2 linked regions of the Duganella dendranthematis genome follow. The protein of the gene in region 1 interacts with the protein of each later gene in a pairwise test. Links are inferred from orthologs where the notes say so. Each region holds a gene or a part of one and is shown in the gene's direction. Other genes may lie near its edges.

The links. The genes of interacting proteins can lie anywhere in the genome.
Region 2: the proteins of HH213_RS02025 (region 1) and HH213_RS18590 interact in binary tests that used the Escherichia coli proteins (3 or more experiments, as listed by UniProt). The link is inferred for Duganella dendranthematis from one-to-one orthologs.

What each region holds. Positions count from the first base shown.
Region 1 is NZ_CP051684.1:409,817-416,971, reverse strand. Bases 4,078-7,016 are described here. They hold HH213_RS02025 (IscS subfamily cysteine desulfurase), read left to right. Parts: upstream 4,078-4,888; coding sequence 4,889-6,145; downstream 6,146-7,016. Other genes in these bases: hscB (Fe-S protein assembly co-chaperone HscB), read left to right, coding at 6,943-7,016; iscA (iron-sulfur cluster assembly protein IscA), read left to right, coding at 6,613-6,936; iscU (Fe-S cluster assembly scaffold IscU), read left to right, coding at 6,171-6,563; iscR (Fe-S cluster assembly transcriptional regulator IscR), read left to right, coding at 4,372-4,851; HH213_RS02035 (uracil-DNA glycosylase family protein), read left to right, coding at 4,078-4,255. In the rest of the region: HH213_RS02055 (fumarylacetoacetate hydrolase family protein), read left to right, coding at 1-338; maiA (maleylacetoacetate isomerase), read left to right, coding at 338-982; HH213_RS02045 (glucoamylase family protein), read left to right, coding at 1,133-2,377; HH213_RS02040 (S41 family peptidase), read right to left, coding at 2,309-3,361; more of HH213_RS02035, read left to right, coding at 3,479-4,077; more of hscB, read left to right, coding at 7,017-7,155. UniProt on the Escherichia coli protein: Master enzyme that delivers sulfur to a number of partners involved in Fe-S cluster assembly, tRNA modification or cofactor biosynthesis. Catalyzes the removal of elemental sulfur from cysteine to produce alanine.
Region 2 is NZ_CP051684.1:4,069,381-4,076,440, forward strand. Bases 2,107-4,950 are described here. They hold HH213_RS18590 (sulfurtransferase TusA family protein), read left to right. Parts: upstream 2,107-3,321; coding sequence 3,322-3,579; downstream 3,580-4,950. Other genes in these bases: alaS (alanine--tRNA ligase), read left to right, coding at 2,107-3,109; HH213_RS18595 (electron transfer flavoprotein subunit beta/FixA family protein), read left to right, coding at 3,753-4,502; HH213_RS18600 (electron transfer flavoprotein subunit alpha/FixB family protein), read left to right, coding at 4,515-4,950. Also shown: HH213_RS18580 (hypothetical protein), read left to right, coding at 6-428; more of alaS, read left to right, coding at 500-2,106; more of HH213_RS18600, read left to right, coding at 4,951-5,447; HH213_RS18605 (acyl-CoA dehydrogenase), read left to right, coding at 5,524-7,060. UniProt on the Escherichia coli protein: Sulfur carrier protein involved in sulfur trafficking in the cell. Part of a sulfur-relay system required for 2-thiolation during synthesis of 2-thiouridine of the modified wobble base 5-methylaminomethyl-2-thiouridine (mnm(5)s(2)U) in tRNA.

The sequences.
Region 1 (7,155 bases):
TCGGCAAGCCCAACGCCGGTGAAGACATGACTTTCAGCTTCGGCCAACTGGTGGCGCATGCGGCCGCCACCCGCGAACTGGCAGCCGGCACCATCATCGGCTCCGGCACGGTATCCAACAAGCAGGGCGGTCTGCACGGATCGAGCATCGCCAACGGCGGCGTCGGCTACTGCTGCCTGGCGGAAGTGCGCATGTACGAAACCATCGAGACCGGCAAGCCGCAGACCGCCTTCCTCAAATTCGGCGACAGCGTGCGCATCGAAATGAAGGACGAGCAGGGCGCCAGCATCTTCGGCGCCATCGAACAAACCGTCACCCCGTACCAGGAGCGCGGCTGATGAAGCTCTACACCTATTTCCGCAGCTCGGCCGCCTACCGCGTGCGCATTGCGCTCAACCTCAAGGGCATCGCCTATGATGCGGCGCCGGTGCACCTGCTGCGCAATGGCGGCGAACAACTGAGCGACGCCTACCGTGCCATCAACCCGGCCATGTTGCTGCCAGCGCTGGAAGACGACGGCAACGTCATCGGCCAATCGCTGGCCATCATCGAATACCTGGAAGAAACGCAGCCGCAAATGCCGCTGCTGCCATCCGATCCGGCCGGCCGCGCCCGGGTGCGTGCGTTGGCGCTGACCGTGGCGGCCGATACCCACCCGCTCGGTAACCTGCGCGTGCTGAAATACCTGACCGGGGAACTCGCGGTGCCGGACGAGGTCAAACTCGCATGGCAGCAGTACTGGCTGCGCACAGGCATGTCGTCGCTGGAATCCTTGCTGGCCAACGACCCGCGCACTGGCCGCTACTGCCATGGCGACACGCCGACCCTGGCTGACTGCTGCCTGGTGCCGCAAGTGTTTAGCGCCCAGCGCTTCGGCGTCGATCTGGCGCCGTACCCCACCATCGCCCGCATCCACGCCGCCTGCAACGAACTGCCCGCTTTCCAGCAGGCACACCCCGCCCAGCAGCCGGACGCCGAATAGCGCCATGTACCGCTACGTGCGCTGAGGAACATATCAGCGTCGCGTGGTGTGCGAGTATGCAGGCTTCGGTATCACCCAGGCTATCCCATGACTTCCGGCGACTCGCAGGCTCTGTTGCATTCAATGCAAAAAGACTCGTTTAATTATTTCTTGAGCGAGTTTAATCCGCTCAACGGCCTGGTGCGCGACAAGACCGCCGATGACTGGCCGGCCAGCATCGCAGCCGTCGGCATGGCGTTGACGGTCTATCCGATCGGCGTCGAGCGTGGCTGCATGCCGCGTGAGGATGCCGTTGCGCGCACGCTGACCACCCTGCGTTTCTTCGCCGCCAGCGAACAGAGCGATTCGCCGACCGCCACCGGCTACAAGGGCTTCTACTATCATTTTCTCGACATGGACAGCGGCCAGCGCGTGCTGGATTGCGAACTGTCCAGCATCGACACCGCCTTGCTGATCGCCGGCATGCTGACCGCCGCCGGCTACTTCAGCGCCGACACGCCCGAGGAGCGCGAGATCCGCGAACTGGCCCACATGCTGTACCGCCGCGTCGACTGGCGCTGGATGTGCCGCCGCAAGCGTTTGATGTGTCACGGCTGGAAACCGGGCAAAGGTTTTTTGCGCTGGCATTGGGAAGGCTACGACGAAGCCCTGATCCTGTACATCCTGGCGCTGGGCTCGCCAACCTTTCCGATCGAGCGTGACAGCTACGACGCCTGGTCCAGCACCTATGAATGGAAGTCGGTCTACGGCATCGATTACCTGTATGCCGGGCCGCTGTTCATCCACCAGATGTCGCACATCTGGCTGGACCTGCGCGGCATCCGCGACGATTTCATGCGCGCGCACGACCTGGATTATTTTGAGAACAGCCGCCGCGCCACCCACGTGCAGCAACGTTACGCCATCGACAACCCGCTCGGCTTTCCCGACTACGGCGAACTGTGTTGGGGCATCACGGCCAGCGACGGACCCGGCCCGGCCACCCGCAAGATCGACGGCATCCAGCGCAAGTTTTACGACTATGTCGGACGTGGCGCGCCATACGGCCCGGACGACGGCACGCTGGCGCCCTGGGCGGTGGCGGCCTCGCTGCCGTTCGCGCCGGAGATCGTCCTGCCCAGCATCGAGCACTACCAAAGCCTGCATTTGTGCGAGCAGAACCCGTACGGCTTCAAGGCCTCGTTCTCTACCGTGTTTCACCATGGCAGGGGCGGGCGGCGCTGGGTATCGCCGTATCACTTCGGCATCAACGAGGGGCCGACCGTCATCATGGTGGAAAACCACCTGCATGATTTTCCGTGGAGCCTGATGCGCGAGAACGCCGCGTTACGGAGCGGACTGCGCCGCGCGGGCTTTGCCGGTGGCTGGCTGGACGAGGATGGCGTCGCGGGCTAGTTGCAGCGCGGTGTCGAGCGCGGCGCCTGACGTGGTCATGCGGTCCGGTTGCACGCCCATGCTTTCCCAGTTGGCGCGGGTCATCGCGTTGCTGGCCCGCGTGACGGCAATCGAGGTCTGCAACTGGCGCGAAATGCGTTGCTTGCTGCCGACCCGCGCATCGCCCATGGTAGGCGCGCCGACCACCACCGCGCGCTTCACATACTGCTGCAAATCGTAGGCAAAGCCCTCGGCCGCGCCGTTGGTCTTGTCGTTGACCAGCACGTACAGGGGCTTGTAGCCGCCAAAGCGCTTGCCGGCCACATCCCATGTCGTCCAATACTCGGCCGTGACGTGGCCCTCGCGATCGATCTGGTCGTGCAGATGCAGTTGCTTGTCCGGGAAAATATAGCTGCGCCGGTCGACCAGTAGATAGCTCGACAGCAGCGCCGCCATTTGCTGCCCATCGCCGCCGGCGTCGCGCACGTCGATGATCAGGGCAGGGCAGTCGGCCGCCTGCGCCATGAAGCGGCCGGCCGCCTCGATGGATGCCCGGTCCAGCGGGGCAAAACGAGTGATTTTCAGGTAGCCGATATTGTTGGCCATCAATTCAAAGCGGCGCAGGCCGAAGTTGTCGGCCGACGGTGCTGGCGGCACAGGACGCTGGCGCTCGTCGCCCAAGTCGTAGGGCACCCATTCCAGATAGGTATGCCGGTCGGGCGCCACCGCCGCCAGGTCGCGGGTGACGCGCGCCGCCAGCGACCGCGCGGTCAGCTGATCGTCGTACTCGCCGCGCGCCAGGCGCTTGCGCAAATCGTCGGCCGCCGCCTTGGCGCGCGGACCGTCGACGTGCTGTTCGGTCAGCCTGCGCGCATATTCGTTGATGATGTGCGCGCGCGTCGGCGCGTCCAGCGCCTCGTCCAGCGCCGGGGCGGAAGCGGTCTGCGCGCCGGCGCTTGTCATCAAGAACAGCAGCGCACCGGCAATCCAGCGTTGACGACCCATGTATTCCTCAAAGTAAGCTATTTATTCGAAAATTATCTTAACACTTTCCCATCAGAAAGTGCCGTTGGAGGGCTGGTCGCGTTACAATCTCGCCTTTCCCCGAAAGCATCTTTCTTCATGACGATTCCAAGCACTATCCTGGAGGCGCTGCAGCGCGCCGATGTTTCCTGGCGCCCGCTGCTGATCGAGGGGCTGGAAGCCATGATGGCGGCCACGCCCGACTACCTGCCGCAACTGGCGCAGGATCAGTACCTGCCGACCGAGCAACGCCTGTTTGCCGCGTTCGCATTACCGCTCAATAAGGTGAAGTATGTACTAGTCGGCGAAGGACCATATCCGCGAGCAGAGAGCGCCACCGGCGTCTGTTTCATGGATGGCGCGGTTGGCGGTCTGTGGTCGGAGGAAAGCGGTGGCGGCTTGTCTAAGCCGGTCAACAAGGCCACCTCGCTGCGCAACTTCATGAAGATGCTGCTGGTGGCCGATGGCCAGCTCCAGCTGAGCAATACCGCCGGCGAAGCCATGGCGGCCGTATCGGCCCGGGCGCGCAGTGGCGCGGGCAGCCACATCCTCACGCTGGCCGATATGCAGCGCAAGCTGACCGAACAGGGTTTCCTGCTGCTGAATGCCTCGCTGGTGTTCCGCAGCCACGTGGCGCCGGTCAAGGATGCCAAGGCCTGGCTGCCGTTCTTTGAGACAGTGATGGCGGGGCTGGCCGGGCAAGCTGCCACCGTGCCGACCATGGTGCTGTGGGGGAAAATCGCTGAATTGCTGAGTAAGTTGCCGGTAATGAAAGATTTCCCGCAGATTGTCGCCGAGCATCCGTATAACCTCAGCTTCATAGGTAATCAGGCCATGCACGAGCTGTTCCGGCCGATGCGCCTGCTCCAGGGCTAAAACCGAGGGCCGACCAGCAAGCTTTATTAAAGTTTGGTATACTTGACTAATTCGATCAACTAATCAGGCTTTGTGATTGGCGATGAGGTCGATATTTTAATCCAACCGAGGTAGTGATGCGTCTGACCACCAAAGGCCGTTTTGCTGTGACTGCGATGATTGACTTGGCGTTGCGCCAAGGCAAGGGCCCGGTTACGCTGTCCGGCATCAGCCAGCGTCAGGCAATTTCACTGTCTTACCTGGAGCAATTGTTCGGCAAGCTGCGCCGCCACGAAATCGTCGAATCGATCCGCGGCCCCGGCGGCGGCTACAGCCTGGCGCGCCGCGCCGATAAAGTCACCGTCGCCGACATCATCATCGCCGTCGACGAGCCGCTGGACGCCACGCAGTGCGGCGGCAAGGAAAATTGTCACGGCGCCGATGCCGCCAGCGGCGTGCGCTGCATGACCCACGAGTTGTGGGCCACGCTGAACGAAAAAATGGTTGATTATCTGGATTCCGTCTCACTGCAGGATCTGGTCGATCAACAAAAGCAGAAGGACGCGGCACAGAACGTGGTGCATATGCACCGCAACGGCAACCACGCCGCAGTGTAAGCCCCTGTGCCATACGGATAGATAACGGAGTAACCAGATGAACGCCCCAGAAAAAAACATCGCTGACGTGAAATTCCAGACCGCGCCGCATTTCCCGATCTACATGGACTATTCGGCCACCACGCCGATCGATCCGCGCGTCGCCGATGCGATGATTCCGTACCTGCGCGAGCAGTTCGGCAATCCGGCCTCGCGCAGCCACATGTACGGCTGGACCGCTGAGAAAGCGGTGGAAGAGGCGCGCGCCAACGTCGCTGCCCTGGTCAATGCCGACCCGCGCGAAATCATCTGGACCTCCGGCGCCACCGAATCGAACAACCTGGCCATCAAAGGCGCGGCGCAGTTCTACAAGACCAAGGGCAAGCACATCATCACCGTGAAAACCGAGCACAAAGCCGTGCTGGACACCGTGCGTGAACTGGAGCGCCAGGGTTTTGAAGCGACCTACCTGGAACCGCAAGACAACGGCCTGATCACCATCGAGCAGCTGACCGCCGTGATTCGTCCGGACACCATCCTGATCTCGGTCATGCTGGTCAACAACGAAATCGGCGTGATCCAGCCGATCGACCAGATCGGCGAACTGTGCCGTTCGAAAGGCATCATCTTCCACTGCGACGCCGCGCAAGCGACCGGCAAAGTGGTGATCGACCTGCAAAAAACCAAGGTTGACCTGATGACCTTCACCGCGCACAAAACCTACGGCCCGAAAGGCATCGGCGCGCTGTACGTCTGCCGCAAGCCGCGCGTGCGCATCGAAGCGCAAATGCACGGCGGTGGCCACGAGCGCGGCCTGCGTTCGGGCACGCTGCCGACCCACCAGATCGTCGGCATGGGCGAAGCCTTCCGCTTGGCGAAAGTGGAAATGGACAGCGAAATCGCCCGCGTCAAAGCGCTGCGCGACCGTCTGGCCAAGGGCCTGCAAGAGATCGAAGAAACCTACATCAACGGCGACATGGACCACCGTGTGCCGCACAACCTGAACGTCAGCTTCAACTACGTTGAGGGCGAGTCGCTGATCATGGCGGTGAAAGACCTGGCGGTATCGTCGGGCTCCGCTTGTACTTCGGCCTCGCTGGAACCATCTTATGTATTGCGCGCGCTTGGTCGTAGCGACGAACTGGCGCACAGCTCGATCCGTTTCACCATCGGCCGCTTCACCACCGAAGCCGACATCGATTTCGCGATTGAACTGATGAAGTCCAAGGTACACAAACTGCGTGAACTGTCGCCGCTGTGGGATATGTTCAAAGAAGGTATCGACATCAGCTCGATCCAATGGGCAGCCCACTAATTTTTCAAGATACAGGAGCATCAAAATGGCTTACTCGGAACAAGTACTGGATCACTACGAAAACCCACGTAACGTTGGCGCTTTCGAAAAAGGCGACGACAGCGTCGGGACCGGCATGGTTGGCGCGCCAGCCTGCGGCGACGTCATGAAACTGCAAATCAAGGTCGGCGCCGATGGCCTGATCGAAGATGCCAAATTCAAAACCTACGGCTGCGGCTCGGCGATCGCATCGAGCTCGCTGGTGACCGAATGGGTCAAGGGCAAAACCCTGGACCAGGCACTGGCCATCAAGAACACCCAGATCGCCGAAGAACTGGCGCTGCCGCCAGTGAAAATCCACTGCTCGATCCTGGCGGAAGACGCCATCAAGGCTGCAGTCCTGGACTACCAGAACAAGCACGCCACCGTAGCAGCGTAATCATTACGACACGTCGCTCCGGCTTGACGCCGGGGCGCGGGAGAATCAAATGGCAGTCACCCTGACCGAAAAAGCAGCGAAACACATCAACCGCTACATCGAACGCCGCGGCAAGGGCATCGGTCTGCGCTTCGGCGTGCGCACCACCGGTTGCTCGGGCATGGCCTACAAGCTGGAATACGTGGACGACGTGACCGACGAAGACAGCGTCTTCGAATCGCACGGCGTGAAGGTATTCGTCGATCCGAAAAGCCTGCCGTACATCGACGGCACGGAACTGGACTTCGCCCGCGAAGGCCTGAACGAAGGCTTCAAGTTCAACAACCCGAACGAAAAAGACGCTTGCGGTTGCGGTGAAAGTTTCCGCGTCTAAGCCGTCATGCAGAATCACTTTGAGCTCTTCAACCTGCCTTTGCAGTTTGCCGTAGACGCGGTGGCGCTGGACAGCGCCTACCGCGACGTGCAAGGCCGCGTCCATCCCGACAAATTCGTCAATGCCACCGACGCCGAAAAGCGCGTCGCCATGCAGTGGGCCACCCGCGCCAACGAAGCCTATCAGACCCTGAAAAATCCGCAGAAGCGTGCGCAGTAC
Region 2 (7,060 bases), 3.7 Mb from region 1 along the record:
GGGAAATGAAAATTCAATGGCTGTTGGGTTTGGCGCTGTGCGCCAGCATGAGCGCGCAAGCGCAGCAGAGCGATGAGAGCGTCACCGTCCCGGCGCCGCGCCTGAGCATCGATCTGCCGGACCACCGCTATCGCATGGAGGACTGGCAAATGCGCCAATTCCGCGGGTCTTATACGCTTGACAACGGCCAGACGCTGCACCTGCGCGGCGGCGGCACGGCGGTGTACGGTGAAATCGACGAGCTGGGGCCGCACCGCATGGTGGCCATCCGGCCCAACACCTTTGTGGCGCTGGACCGCAAGCTGCAGGTGCGGATCGACTTCGATCAGAACGACGATGCCGGCGGCGAGGTGCTGATGGCCGTGCCGCAACGCAACCTCGCCAGCGGCGAAATCACCGAGCAGGTAGTCAGGCTGGCGACGCGTTAGTTGGGGGAAGTACGGGCTGGCTGTGGCATAATCGTTCTTTTGCACCAGCCAGCTATTTACCTCATAACGACATGAAATCATCTGAAATCCGCGAGAAGTTCCTCAAATTTTTCGAATCTAAGGGTCATACCATTGTCCGGTCCAGCCCGCTGGTGCCAGGCAATGACCCAACCATGCTGTTGACCAATTCCGGTATGGTGCAGTTCAAGGACGTGTTCCTGGGCCTGGACAGCCGCCCGTACTCGCGCGCCACCAGCGTGCAGCGCTGCGTACGCGCCGGCGGCAAGCACAACGATCTGGAAAACGTCGGCTACACCGCGCGTCACCACACCTTCTTCGAAATGCTGGGCAATTTCAGCTTCGGCGACTACTTCAAGCGCGACGCCATCAACTTCGCGTGGGAACTGCTGACCAAGGTCTACCTGCTGCCGGCCGACAAGCTGACCGTCACCGTCTACTTTGAAGATGACGAAGCCTACGACATCTGGGCCAATGAAATCGGTGTGCCGAAAGAGCGCATCATCCGTATCGGCGACAACAAGGGCTCGCGCTACGCGTCGGACAACTTCTGGCAGATGGCCGACGTCGGCCCATGCGGTCCGTGCACCGAGATCTTCTACGACCACGGCGCCGACATCTGGGGCGGTCCTCCGGGCTCGGCCGAGGAAGACGGCGACCGCTTCATCGAAATCTGGAACCTGGTGTTCATGCAGTTCAACCGCGACGAAGCGGGCGTGATGCACAAGCTGCCGAAGCCATGCGTGGACACCGGCATGGGCATGGAGCGCCTGGCCGCCGTGCTGCAACACGTGCACTCGAACTACGAGATCGACCTGTTCCAGAACCTGATCAAGGCCGCCGCGCGCGAAACCGGCGCCACCGACCTGGAATCGAAATCGCTGCGCGTGATCGCCGACCACATCCGCGCCGCCTCGTTCCTGATCGTCGACGGCATCATTCCTGGCGCCGAAGGCCACGGCTACGTCCTGCGCCGCATCATCCGCCGCGCGCTGCGTCACGGCCACAAGCTGGGCCAGACCAAGCCATTCTTCTACAAGCTGGTGGAAGACCTGGACATCGAGATGGGCACCGCCTATCCGGAGCTGAAAGAAGCCAAGGCGCGCGTCGCCGCCACGCTGAAGGCGGAAGAAGAGCGCTTCGGCGAAACGCTGGAAAACGGCATGAAGATCCTGGAAGCGCAGCTGGCCAAGGATCCAAGCAAGCTGGACGGCGCAACCGCCTTCACGCTGTACGACACCTATGGTTTCCCGCTGGATTTGACCGCCGACATCTGCCGCGAACGCAATATCACGCTGGATGAAGACGGCTTCAACGCCGCGATGGAGCAGCAGAAGAAAACCGCGCGCGCCGCCGGCAAGTTCAAGATGGCCGCCAACGTTGAATACAGCGGCGAAAAAACCAAGTTCATCGGTTACGATGACCTGAGCGTGGAGGCGAAAGTGATCGCGCTGTACGCCAACGGCGCATCGGTGCAGGAACTTAAAGCAGGCGAGCAGGGCATCGTGGTGCTGGACACCACGCCGTTCTACGCCGAATCCGGCGGCCAGGTTGGCGACCAGGGCGAAATCAAAGCCGCTGGCGGTCTGTTCACCGTGGAAGACACGTTGAAGATTCAGGCCGACGTGTTCGGCCAGCACGGCGTGCTGACCCAGGGTTCGCTGAAAGTGGGCGAGATCGTCGCCGCGCAGGTGGACCTGCACAAGCGTGGCCGCACCATCCGTAACCACTCGGCGACCCACCTGATGCACAAAGCCCTGCGCGAAGTGCTGGGCGGCCATGTGGCGCAAAAAGGTTCGCTGGTCGATCCGGATAAAACCCGTTTCGACTTCAGCCACAACGCGCCGCTGACGGCCGAGCAGATCGCTGAAGTGGAAGCCAAGGTCAACAAAGAGATCCTGGAAAACCACGCCACCAAGGCGCAGCACATGTCGTTCGACGACGCGGTCAAGCACGGCGCCATGGCGCTGTTCGGCGAGAAGTACGGCGACGAAGTGCGCGTGCTGGACATCGGCACCTCGAAAGAGCTGTGCGGTGGCGTGCACGTGCAGCGCACCGGCGATATCGGCCTGTTCAAGATCATCGCGGAAGGCGGCGTTGCTGCCGGCATCCGTCGCGTGGAAGCCGTGACCGGCGAAGGCGCGCTGGCGCTGGTGCAGGGTATGGCCCGCAAGCTGAACGAAGCGGCCTCGGCGCTCAAATCGAATCCGGACGAGCTGATCGTCAAGATCGGCGCCGTGCAGGACCAGGTCAAATCGCTGGAGAAAGAACTGGCGGCGCTGAAGTCCAAACTGGCTGCCGGCCAGGGCGACGAGCTGGCTGCGCAAGCGGTCGACGTCAACGGCATCAAGGTGCTGGCGGCAACGCTGGACGGCGCCGATGTGACCGGCCTGCGCGAGACCATGGACAAGCTGAAGGACAAGCTGAAGACGGCCGCCATCGTGCTGGCTTCGGTCAACGACGGCAAAGTCAGTCTGATTGCCGGCGTCACCGCCGACACCACCTCGAAGGTCAAGGCCGGTGAACTGGTCAACTTCGTTGCACAACAAGTGGGCGGCAAAGGCGGCGGACGCCCCGATATGGCGCAAGCCGGCGGTACCGATCCAAGCGGTCTGCCGGGTGCGTTGGCAGGTGTTGCCGAGTGGATCGGCTCCCGCCTGTAAAGTTGCAAATCCGGCTGTAAAGCTGTGTTAATGCGGCCTGCGTGCGACTTGGTGTCGCCAGCAGGCCGTTGTCGTCTGGGGCGGACTGTTGTATACTTTCCAGCTTGCGTTGCGAACTTGCAACGTACAACGAACTATTTTGGTGCAGCGCGTCATCCCCTCTAAAAAGGAGTAGTATGGCGACACCTCCCCACAAACGAGCGGGTTTCTTGATGAGCGAAACAATACTAGAAAACGATACCATCGAATTCCACAAGGAATTGGATGCGCGCGGTCTGAACTGTCCGCTGCCGATTCTGAAGGCCAAGAAAGCCCTTTCGGAATTGCAGAGCGGTGAAGTGCTGCGCATCATGGCGACCGATCCTGGCTCGGTGCGTGACTTCCAGGCTTTCAGCAAACAAACCGGTAATACCCTGTTGTCGCACGTCCAGACTGGCCGTGAGTTTGTCTTTTTGATGCAGCGCAAATAACAGCCGCTGCATTTTCTCCCCAAGAATTTCGTCTGGAAGATTTATTTTTTAGACGATTTCTACTAGCGAAAAATAGCACGATCGTGCTTTGATTTCTTGTGCGGGGCAGATTTCTCATATAATCTAGCCCACATTATTTAGTCCCGAATTCATCTTTTCCCAAAGGCACAGCTATGAAAGTCTTGGTACCCGTCAAACGTGTGGTCGACTACAACGTCAAGGTGCGTGTGAAGTCCGACGGCACCGGCGTTGATATCGCCAACGTCAAAATGTCGATGAACCCGTTCGACGAGATCGCGGTGGAAGAAGCGACCCGCCTGAAAGAATCCGGCAAAGTCACCGAAGTGGTGGCCGTGTCCGCCGGCGTGACGCAGTGCCAGGAAACCCTGCGCACCGCGATGGCGATCGGCGCCGACCGCGGCATCCTGGTGGAAACCACCGCCGAACTGGAACCGCTGGCCGTGGCCAAGCTGCTGAAAGCGCTGGCCGACAAAGAGCAGCCACAGCTGATCATCCTGGGCAAGCAGGCCATCGACGACGACTCCAACCAGACCGGCCAGATGCTGGCTGCGCTGCTGGGCTGGCCGCAAGCGACCTTCGCCTCGAAAATCACGCTGGAAGACGGTAAAGTCACCGTCACCCGCGAAGTGGACGGCGGCCTGGAAACCCTGGCGCTGACCCTGCCGGCCATCGTCACCACCGACCTGCGCCTGAACGAGCCGCGCTACGTGACGCTGCCGAACATCATGAAAGCGAAAAAGAAACCGCTGGATGTGACCAAGCCGGAAGACCTGGGCGTCGATGTGACTCCGCGTCTGAAAACCGTGAAAGTCGCCGAGCCTGCGAAACGCTCCGCCGGCATCATCGTCCCGGACGTCGCTACCCTGGTCGCCAAGCTGCGCACCGAAGCTAAAGTTATCTAAAGGAATCTGAACATGGTCGCATTAGTTATCGCAGAACACGACAACGCCAGCCTGAAGGCCAGCACCCTGCACACCGTGACCGCAGCGGCGCAAGCCGGCGGCGATGTGCACATCCTGGTGGCCGGTTCCAACGCGGGCGCCGTGGCAACCGCTGCCGCCGCCGTGGCCGGCGTCTCGAAAGTCATCCACGCCGACGCCGCGCACTTCGCCGACGGCCTGGCTGAAAACGTCGCCGAGCAGGCGCTGGCCATCGCTGCCGCCTACAGCCACATCCTGGCGCCAGCCACCGCCTACGGCAAGAACATCCTGCCACGCGTGGCCGCCAAGCTGGACGTGGCGCAGATTTCGGAAATTACCAAGGTCGATGCGCCGGACACTTTCGAGCGTCCGATCTACGCTGGTAACGCCATCGCCACCGTGCAGTCGAACGACAAAGTCAAAGTCATCACCGTGCGTTCGACCGGTTTCGACGCTGCTGCCGCCACCGGTGGTTCGGCTGCGGTGGAAACCGTGACGGCGGTTGCCGATTCGGGCAAATCGTCGTTCGTCGGCCGCGAAGTGGCCAAGTCGGATCGTCCTGAGCTGACCGCCGCCAAGATCATCGTTTCCGGTGGTCGCGGCATGGGTTCGGGCGAAGCGTTTAAAGTGCTGGAACCGCTGGCGGACAAGCTGAACGCCGCCATGGGCGCCTCGCGCGCTGCCGTCGACGCCGGCTTCGTGCCGAACGACTGGCAAGTCGGCCAGACCGGCAAGATTGTTGCGCCTAACCTGTACATCGCCGTCGGTATCTCCGGCGCGATCCAGCACCTGGCCGGTATGAAAGATTCGAAGACCATCGTCGCCATCAATAAAGATCCGGAAGCGCCGATCTTCTCCGTTGCCGACTACGGCATCGTAGGCGACCTGTTCGATGTCGTGCCACAACTGGTAGCCGAACTGGGCTAAGCGCGCATAAAGCACACCTGAGGCCACGCTGATCCGGAACGCCGGATTGCCGTGGCCTTTTTCTTGGAGAGACGAGATGCCATACCAACCACCCATCAAAGACATGCTGTTCGTGATGAACGAACTGGCCAACCTGCAAGCGGTCAGCGAACTGCCGGGCTGTGAAGACGCCACCCCGGAAACCGCCGAAGCCGTGCTGGAAGAAAGCGCGAAATTCGTCGCCGCCGAAATCGCCCCGCTGAACCATGCGGCCGACAAGGAGCCGAGCTATTGGACCAAAAACGGCGTGGTGACGTCGAAGGGCTTCAAGGAAGCCTTCCGCCAGTTCGCCGACGCCGGCTGGCAAGGCCTGCAACACCCGACCGACTTCGGCGGTCAGGGCCTGCCGAAACTGGTCGGCACGCCATGCGTGGAAATGCTGCACGGCGCGAACATCTCGTTCGCCCTGTGCCCGCTGCTGTCGGATGGCGCGATTGAAGCGCTGCTGACGGCCGGCAGCGACGAGCAGAAAGCCATCTACCTGGAAAACCTGGTGACCGGTAAATGGACCGGCACCATGAACCTGACCGAGCCGCAAGCCGGTTCCGACCTGGCCGCCGTGCGCACCCGCGCCGAGCCGCAAGGCGATGGCACCTACAAAGTGTTCGGCACCAAGATCTTCATCACGTATGGCGATCACGACATGACCGACAACATCGTCCACCTGGTGCTGGCGCGCACGCCGGATGCGCCGCCGGGCGTGAAGGGTATTTCGCTGTTCATCGTGCCGAAGTTCCTGGTCAACGCCGACGGTTCGCTGGGTGCGCGCAATGATGCGCATTGCGTGTCGATCGAGCACAAGCTGGGCATCAAGGCCAGCCCGACTGCGGTGCTGCAATTCGGCGACAACGGCGGCGCCATCGGCACGCTGGTGGGCGAAGAGAATCGCGGCCTGGAATACATGTTCATCATGATGAATGCGGCGCGCTTTGGCGTCGGCCTGCAAGGCATCGGCCTGTCGGAACATGCGTATCAGCATGCGCTGGCGTATGCCAAGGACCGCGTGCAATCGCGTGACCTGACCGGTTCGCCGTCCGGCGTTTCGATCATCCATCATCCGGATGTGCGCCGCCTGCTGATGAATATGCGTTCGCAAACCGAGGCGGCGCGCGCGCTGGCCTATGTAGGCGCTTCGCTGTACGACCAGGCGCACCATGGCGCCGACGCCGAGGCGCGGGCGCACAACCAGGCGGTGTACGAGTACCTGGTGCCGATCATCAAGGGCTGGTCGACCGAGCTGTCGCAGGACGTGACGCGCGATGGTGTGCAGATCCACGGCGGCATGGGCTTCATCGAAGAAACCGGCGCGGCGCAGCACTACCGCGACGCCAAGATCCTGACCATCTACGAAGGCACGACGGCGATTCAGGCCAACGACCTGATCGGCCGCAAGACGGTGCGTGACGGCGGCAAGATCGCCAAGGGACTGATCGCCCAAGTGCACGCCACCGAAGCGGAACTGGCCAAGCTGGACGGCGCCGATTTCGCCGCCATCCGCCAGCACCTGGCGCAGGGTGCGACCGAGCTGGAAGCGGTGGTGGAGTACGTGGTGGCCAACATCAAGTCCGACATCA